One region of the Brevibacillus sp. SIMBA_040 genome, then DNA from elsewhere that is predicted to be linked to it. Evidence: riboswitches for the same ligand, from Rfam matches in the RefSeq annotation. Region 1 holds a riboswitch; the other holds the start of a gene.
The links. Region 1 has a riboswitch for S-adenosylmethionine ahead of SB752_RS16505 (sugar ABC transporter substrate-binding protein). Riboswitches for the same ligand answer to the same signal wherever they lie in the genome.
Positions count from the first base shown of each region.

Region 1 (4,425 bases):
GGTTGAGTAGCTCATTTTAATAAAAAATATTTTATTAATTAGAAATTTTTAGTAAAATAACTGCAATGATCACATTTCCTTTTTGGAGGCGATTCTATGCTCACGTTCAAAAGATTTAACCAGTGCACACTAGATGAGGCGGTACAGGCGTACAACCGCGGTTTGAAGGATACTACTTTGATCAATCCAAAACGGCAGACACGCTCTCTCTGAAAATGGGGAAAGAAGAGCTGTCTCCCCTCCATTCTGTCATTGCTTTTATGAACGATGAGCCAGTAGGGATCGTATTAAACGGGATTTGGCAGCGTAACGGCAAAAAGGTGGGGTGGAATGGAGGGACAGGAGTTGCTACAGTCTATCGCAAGCAAGGTGTTGGGCAGGCATTGATGGAGGAGACGCTCCGCATTTACGAGGAGCAGGGGGTAGAGCTCGCGGCACTATACGGGAAAATGAAAAAGCGATTTCGTTGTATGAAAAATTGGGGTTCGAGCTGGTGGATCAGTCGATTTTCCTTGAAAAGAAAGGAGTACTTGGTACGCTATGTGGCGACGATTTTCAGTCCCGCTACCGCATTTTGTACGGGATACCTCATGACGTATACCAATTGTCTTTTTGGACGAATCCGGTATGGGACATACAATGGCAAACGATTGAAAACAAAGAAGCGCTCCTCGTCATCGATCGAGAAGAGCGCGTCATTGGATATGCTTTGTATCGACGGCTTTATGAAGAAAACCAAGCTTTGTCGACGATCCTGCTTTTTCATTGTGAGGCCGATCCACAGCGTCAGGATCATGCCGAAATCGTCCGCTATGCACTGGCCCATGCTTTTGCGCCGCTGGATCAGGAATGCCATCGTTTGACTGTAAATTTGCCAGCAGGCAACCGAGCAGTGGCTACGGCATTGCAAGATGCAGGCTTTACCCGGATGGCAGAGCAAGTATGTATGACAAAAGTGCTCAGGCAGTAAGGTTTGTTCCCACTTTTTCGATTGCATGACAAGGAAACGTAATCGTAAACTGGGTCCCGATAAACGGCTCACTTGTTACCTGAACGGTGCCGCCCATTGAATGGATGACATGATAGGAGTAGGTGAGACCTAAACCTGTCCCGCTTGTTTTGGTCGAGAAATAAATAGAGCCAAGGCGTTGGATTTGCCCCGCATCCATGCCAATTCCATTATCAGTGATCATGAGAATAGCGTTTCCTTTTTCAATCAGGATCGATAGTATGACACGTCCATTCTGTACATCCGCGCAAGCCTCGATCGAGTTTTTGACAAAGTTGACCAGCACCTGCTTGATCTCGTCAGGATTGGCGATGATTGTTACAGGCGTATCGTATATTTGTACATCCAGCTCCACATTATGCATGTTGGCAAAAGGAAGCATGACCTCTTGAATGACATGGAGCTGTTCGGATACATTGATCGGCTCAGAGCGCTCCTGTAGAGGCTTGGAGATGGAAAGGTACTCCGTTAATATGGATTCCGTTCGCTTGATTTCATCGAGGCTGATCTTGATGTACTGTTCGGTTTTGGCACGTTCATTAGGACTCTCCTGCATTAAACGCAAAAAGCCCTTTACCGCAGTCAACGGGTTGCGAACTTCATGTGCGAGTGAGGCAGCGACATGGCTCATGGCCTGGATTTTTTCATTTTGGGCGTGGGCAATGAATAGCTCCTTGTCTGCAATTGACTTGCCAAATAATGACATCAGGAGCCAAATGCCTACCGAGTTTTGGACAGGAATGACAAATACATGATAAGCCAGATGTTTTTTCACATAGTCAGGAAAAAAGATAAAGGTCAGGCCGAGCGCAACAGCTGAAAAAACGATTCCAGCCATGAAAGTAAAAAAAGTTTTCTTATGAGTCTTTTGGTATAGCTTATAGATCACGACAGAGAGCAGAAAGGTGCACACGAGCATGAGAAGGGCGACTCCTGTTCCTTCCCCACCCAAATAACACCGATAGATGATAAACTCGATAAGCAGAATCAGTGCCGTCTGCATGCCTCCATAAACAAGTCCAAAAAACATAATGACATAACGTATATCAAAAATGATGCCGTCAACAACGCTGGACGCAAACGTCATGGCAAGAAAAAGGCTGATCGAGCTGGTTATGAGAATAAAGGCTTTGCTGTAATTTTGGAGCTTGTCTCGGTAATATATGTTGTACAAAACAAACGGAGTAAGAGCAAAGAAGAGCTGTAGAATCACTTCTTTTAGTAGGCTCATTGGACATCCCCATACCAGACTGTTTAGGTTATGTATCTGTTCAAAATATTTCGACAAGACACAACACAAATCCTCTATTTCTTTGGTCATGCTTCTTATTTAGAAAACTTGGCTACACCAAGCCTCGATCTTGTTCAAAACACCCAGTTGACAGATGGGTAATGGAAGGATTATAGTCTGTATATACTAATACAAAACGTTTTGAATATAATAACAACTCTTATCCAGAGAAGGCTGAGGGAATGGCCCTATGAAGCCCGGCAACCTAGCATGTGAGACGTTACTTAACTCTTGCAAGCCAAGGTGCTAACTCCAACAGGTAGATGCTACCTGACAGATAAGAGGCGGGAATCTTGTCGATTGAAGCCTCTTTCATCTGTTGAAAGAGGCTTTTTTGGTTGCTTTCGCACATAGCTTTAGGCGGAAAAAGGGAGACAGAAAAAAGGGGGATCATGGAGATGAAAAAGAAATTAGGATTGGTAAGCTCAGTAGTATTGGCACTGTCGGTAGTGCTGACAGCATGCGGTAGTGGTGGTGCAACAGGTGGCGCAGGCGGAGCGGGTGGCGACAATGCGAAAAAGATCGCACTCATCATGCGCCAAAACGTAGGTACGTTCTCTGCGCAGTACATCAATGGCGTAAAAACAGAGGTAGAGAAAAACGGCGGACAATTGACTGTATTCAACGCGGATACAGACCTGTCGAAAATGGCTTCCAATCTGGATGCAGCGGTAAACCAGCACTTTGATGGAATCTTGATCGACCACGGTACAGCAGAAGCATTGCAGCAAGGTACGCAAAAAGCAATCGACAAGAAAATTCCGGTTGTCCTCTTCGACACCGATATTAAATTGCCAGGTGTGCCAGTAGTAGAGCAGGATGATAACAAGCTGGCAGAGCTGAGTCTGGAGCAGCTGGCAGCAGATAACAACGGCAAAGGAAACATCGTGAAAATCTGGGTAGCCGGTTTTGCCCCAATGGAAAAACGCCAAGTCACGTATGATGCTTTCCTCAAAAAGTACCCGGATATCAAGGAAATTGCTGCTTTTGGTTCAGCAACCAACAATACAGCCTTGGACACGCAAACACAGATGGAAGCGATCTTGAAAAAGTACCCGAACAAGGGCGATATCACAGCTGTATGGGCAGCGTGGGATGAATTTGCCAAAGGTGCTACTCGTGCCATCCAGCAGGCAGGTCGCAACGAAATCAAGGTATATGCCATCGACTTGAGCGATGAGGATTTGCAACTGATCCAGGAGGCAAACTCTCCATGGGCAGCGACCGCAGCAGTTGACCCATCGAATATCGGACGCATCCATGCGCAAACTGTTTTCCAAAAGATCAAGGGCGAGCAAGTACCTGAAAGTGTGAAGCTGAATCCTGTACTGGTGAAGCAATCTGACTTGCCAAAGGATAAAAAAGTAACGATGGGTGATCTGTCCCAATACGTAAGCGAGTGGGGCAAGTAAAAACTGTTACGTGCGTCAGCGAGCGAAAGCAGCCGTGCTCGCATCTGGCATTACCACGATAAAACGATCCTCTAAAACGCGGTCGCTCCCGGGTGAGTTGACCGCTATAGAGGTTTTTTTTTCACGAAGAGCTAACTTTTTTTGAATCGGGGAGGTGCAGCGCATGTCTACCTTACAAATGAAAGGCATTGTAAAGCAGTTTTCTAGCATTCCGGCGCTTCGGTCGGTGCAGTTTGAAGTGAAAGCTGGCGAGGTTCACGCGCTGCTAGGAGCGAATGGGGCAGGGAAAAGCACATTGATGAAGATTCTTACAGGCGCCTATCAGGCGGATGGAGGATCTATTTCCATCGACGGCAAAGAGGTGACGATACAATCTCCGCAAGACGCCAAGGCGCTGGGTATTCAGTGTGTCTATCAGGAGGTCGATACCGCACTCGTCCCTTATTTAAGCGTAGCTGAAAATATTTTGCTGGATCAGCTTGTATCCTCGAAAAAAAAGGGATTCCTCAACTGGCAGAGCTTGTACGCCGAATCGGAAAAGATTTTGCAGGGCTTCGGGTTTTCTATCCCTGTGAAAATGCTGGTGGAGCAATGTACCCTGTCAGAAAAGCAGCTGATCCTGATTGCGCGCGCTACTGTGCAAAAAGCAAAATACGTCATTTTCGACGAACCGACCGCTCCACTCAGCACAAAGGAAAGCGAGCGGCTGTTTC
Region 1 covers NZ_JAWRXI010000009.1:104,482-108,906, reverse strand. Annotated here, with positions in the region: partial or broken gene SB752_RS16520 (GNAT family N-acetyltransferase) at 216-419, shown strand; gene SB752_RS16515 (hypothetical protein) at 494-970, shown strand; gene SB752_RS16510 (ATP-binding protein) at 960-2,240, opposite strand; SAM riboswitch class I at 2,458-2,584, shown strand; gene SB752_RS16505 (sugar ABC transporter substrate-binding protein) at 2,699-3,712, shown strand; gene SB752_RS16500 (sugar ABC transporter ATP-binding protein) at 3,876-4,425, shown strand, end outside.

Region 2 (4,425 bases), on a different contig from region 1:
ATGTCTCTGAGAAAGATATTACGAAGCGTGAAGCCATTGCCCACAGCCAAATCATTATGAAGCCAGGAACACTCGCGCGTATTCGCGAGGGACGTGTGGAAAAAGGGGATGTACTGGCGGTAGCACAGGTTGCCGGTGTGATGGCTGCGAAAAAGACGTGGGAAATCATCCCGATGTGCCATCCACTGCCACTTACTGGTATTGATATCCGTTTTTCGTTTGCAGATGAAACGACGCTTGAAGTCGAAGCATCTGTAAAAACCACCGGGAAAACAGGCGTGGAGATGGAAGCGCTGACTGCTGTCAGTGTGGCAGCCCTAACTGTATATGACATGTGTAAGGCAATGGACAAAGGAATGGTAATTGGACCTACAAGCCTCCTCAAAAAGACAGGCGGAAAAAGCGGCGACTTCATGCGAGGAGAGAAGTAACTCATGAAAGAGAAATGGGAATCCTATCCGAGCAGCATTCGGCTATTGGCGATTGCTGCCGTCATTTTCTCTACAGGAATGGCATGTATATGGCCGCTTGTAACGATCTATATTCACGATTTCTTAGGAAAGCCGCTTACTGTTGCCGGCTTTTTGTTGCTTTTGAATCAAGGGGCTTTTCTGGTTGGCAGCCTGGTTGGCGGGATGCTGTTTGACCGTTGGGGGAAAATGAGAACGATCATTTTGTCCTCCGCAGGAATCATTCTGATGTCGGTTTGCTTGGGCTTGACCCATGATTTTACGATCTACACGATTTTGTTCTTATTAAATGGACTTTTTTACGGGACATTGTCTCCGGTTATTAATGCACTAGCTGTTGTCATGTGGCCAGAGGGAGGCCGCAAAGGAATCAACATGATTTATGTGGCGCTCAATGCCGGGGTAGCTGCCGGGGCTGCTTTGGGCGGTATTCTGGCGAGCGTGTCGTTTGCCTGGACTTTCTTCGGAAATGCCTTCGCCCAAATTATCGTACTTGCCATGTTTGCCTTTATTTTGCCGCAGCATGTAAAAGCGATGGCTGTGAAAGCGAAGAACAAGGAAGAGCAGCTTACACAGGGTGCTGACAAGACAGGAATGAAAACTCCACCCACTCAGCCGGCGAAAAGGGTTGCCTGGGGAGCGCTTGTCATGCTCTGTGGGGGACTGTTGATCAGCTGGATCGTGTATGTCCAATGGACGACTGTCCTGTCCGCATATATGCAGTCACTAGGTATTTCCCTACGCCAATATAGCCTCTTGTGGACAATTAACGGAGGTTTGATTTTGTTCGGTCAGCCGTTGATCGCGTGGGTCATTCGTCGTTATGCTCGAACACTCAAGGCTCAAATGCTGCTCGGCTCGTATGTATTTGTTCTGTCGATGCTCATCTTGTCGCAAACGACGTCATACGCTGGATTTGTTGCTGCGATGTTCGTTATGACACTGGGCGAAATGCTCGTATGGCCAGCGGTTCCAGCTGTAGCTGCCAAGTTCACACCAGAAGGGCAGGAAGGCTTCATCCAAGGTCTTGTCTCAGGTACAGGCTCCGCAGGACGTATGCTTGGCCCACTCCTCGGTGCCTTCATCTTTCAAAACTTCCAGGCCCAGGGACTGCTGTACATCATGGCTGGTTTGGCACTGTTATCCGTCGTATTCTTTGCTTTCCACAGCTCTTTCCAAAAACGCAGTCACCAGATTCCAGTACAAACCGCAGAAAAAATGTAATTCTTCTTTTTTTATAATGAAAAGGCGCCACGCGCGTCTTTTTTGTTTTTTCCAAACAGGGGAAAACACGCCAGCTGTCGTGAGGAAAACGGAGAAAATGCGAGGATCTTTGGGATACATCCCAAGCGGAGTGAAAAAAGCGAAACACGCCCTTAAGCGTCCACCTTTGAGATGCCTCAGCGAATCCACGACTTTGGACGCGGTTTCGCTTTTTTCACGGAGCTGAGCAGTAACGCCCCCAGCAAGTATCCCAAGAATCCGGAGCATTTTCTCCGTTTTCCTCCCCACCACCACAGCTCAATAAAGTGCTTTTCCCCAGCGCCCCCAGGTGTCTTGACACAAAACACCCGCTCAAGTAATATAAAATTGCTAAAACATTATATTCCGTGTGCTTTACTTATAAAGAGAGGCGGAGGGACTGGCCCTATGAAGCCCGGCAGCGGATCTGTTTTCATATCGATTCAGGTTGAAGAAAACAGATGCTGTGCCAATTCCAGCAGGATCTTTCCTGACAGATAAGGACGTGACGAAGCTGATCTACCCCTTTTCTGTAAAGAAGGAGGGGTTTTTTTGCAGTGTAGAATCATGCAGTACCCGACAGAAAGGAAATGAAGAACGATGCGCATCCAACCCTCCGACATGATTGATCGGTTGCCGACCCAGTTTTTCGCTACCTTGGTAGCAAAGGTAAACAAGGTCATTGCTGCTGGTCATGACGTTATCAACCTAGGACAAGGCAATCCTGACTTGCCGACACCGCCCCATATTATTGAGGAATTGCAGGCCCAGGCAGCTCAGCCGCTTCATCACAAATATCCGCCATTTTCTGGTCGAGTGGAGCTGAAGCAGGCAGTTGCACACTGGTACAAGCAAGAGTTTGACGTCGATCTCGATCCGGAAGAAGAAGTAGCGATTCTGTTCGGTAGCAAAACCGGGCTTGTAGAGATTTGCCAGGTGCTGATGAACAAAGGGGACGTAGCTCTGGTGCCAGACCCGGGTTATCCTGATTACTGGTCAGGTGTAGCCGTTGTCGATGGTCGGATGGTCATGATGCCGCTCACAGCGGAAAATCAATTTCTTCCAGATTACAGCAAGCTATCCCAAGCGGATTTGGAGCGGGCCAAGCTGATGTTTCTGAACTACCCGAACAATCCGACTGCGGTGAATGCACCGTACGAATTTTATGAAGATACGGTTCGTTTTGCTCGTAAAAACGAAATTGTTGTTTGCCATGATTTTGCCTATGGAGCAATCAGCTTTGACGGTAAAAAACCGGTCAGTTTCATGCAGGTTCCAGGGGCAAAGGAAGTGGGCGTGGAGTTTTATACACTGTCCAAAACTTACAATATGGCTGGGTGGCGCGTAGGCGCGATGGTTGGAAATCGTGAGCTCGTTCGTTTGATCAATTTGATTCAAGACCATTATTTTGTGAGTTTGTTCGGAGCTGTCCAAATGGCTGCTGCACGAGCCATGACTGGTTCGCAGCAGTGTGTCCGCGACCTGGTGGCTGTATACGAGGGTAGGCGCAATGCGCTTTATTCCAACCTGCATCGCATCGGCTGGCAAGCACAGCCATCCCAAGGCTCGTTTTTTGCATGGCTGCCAATCCCAAGCGGCTTTACCTCCGTCCAGTTTTCCGATATGTTACTGGAAAAAGCGCATGTCGTTGTAGCTCCGGGGGATGGCTTTGGGCCGACGGGCGAAGGCTACGTTCGTGCGGCGCTGCTATCGGATGAACAGCGACTGGCTGAGGCCGTAAAGCGTATTGAAAAATTGGGCTTGTTTACCCCCAAAAAATAGGTGTTTGCAAAGGATCAGACCACATATGCTGGTAAGCAGCAGGTCTGGTCTTTTTTTTGCGATGAAAACGGAAAAGTGGGCAAGAATAGTGGTGAGCGAAAAAAGTAGGGGTAATTATCAATAAAAATCATTCTCAGCGTTGACAGATAATGATTTTCATTATACGATGTTAATGATAATTAGTCTCAACAAATTACTTGTCATTTATGCAAAGCAGGAGGGTAACATGCGCTATCAGATTAACGGTTACACGGATATGTATACGGTGATCGCCAACGAGCGTAAGGTAGGCGGAGCCATTGAAGCGGGCCAGGTTCGGCTACGCACAGGTGAGGTCTTTGCCAATGCTGTTCTCACTCGTATGGAAATGTCAGGTGCGCATTTTTGCTCGATCGGTTTTGTGACGGAAGAAGGACAGCGACTCATTGTTCACGTAAATGATATCAGCATGATTGCTGATGCGCGTCACGTAAATGTGTGTGAGCTGACCAACGATTGTATGCGAGCTGAAAAAACAACAGATCGCCTGAAGCGTCTAAAGCGCCTCTGTGAATTGAATGAAGGCAGCTGTACACCAACGTTCCAAGAGGAAGCATTGCTTTTGGCAGAGGACATTGGTGTAGAAGAAGCGCTGAAGCATGTGGACCTCTCATTCTTGCCACAGGTAGAAAAAGCGCGTGTCTTCCGTATCGCGTAGATACTTTGATGAATACATAGACCCCTTTCCTTTTTACGGAAAGGGGTTTTTTGCGCCTGTTTGAAGCAGGAATCGTGGTATAAAACCACCAATCGAGCGAACAATCGCTCGACATAGTCAAAACCTATCTCCCCATAGCTAGCGAGGATTGGACATTGTTTAATGACAGTGATAAAACAAATATAGGCAAAATCAAGGGGGAACGGAACATGGAGTACAAATTTTCAAAATCGG
Region 2 covers NZ_JAWRXI010000007.1:243,185-247,609, forward strand. Annotated here, with positions in the region: gene moaC (cyclic pyranopterin monophosphate synthase MoaC) at 1-431, shown strand, start outside; gene SB752_RS14160 (MFS transporter) at 435-1,694, shown strand; SAM riboswitch class I at 2,089-2,216, shown strand; gene SB752_RS14165 (pyridoxal phosphate-dependent aminotransferase) at 2,313-3,494, shown strand; gene SB752_RS14170 (hypothetical protein) at 3,721-4,191, shown strand; gene SB752_RS14175 (aminotransferase-like domain-containing protein) at 4,401-4,425, shown strand, end outside.
Region 2: it holds a riboswitch for S-adenosylmethionine, as region 1 does, so the genes downstream of both, SB752_RS14165 (pyridoxal phosphate-dependent aminotransferase) here and SB752_RS16505 (sugar ABC transporter substrate-binding protein) in region 1, are expected to answer to the same signal.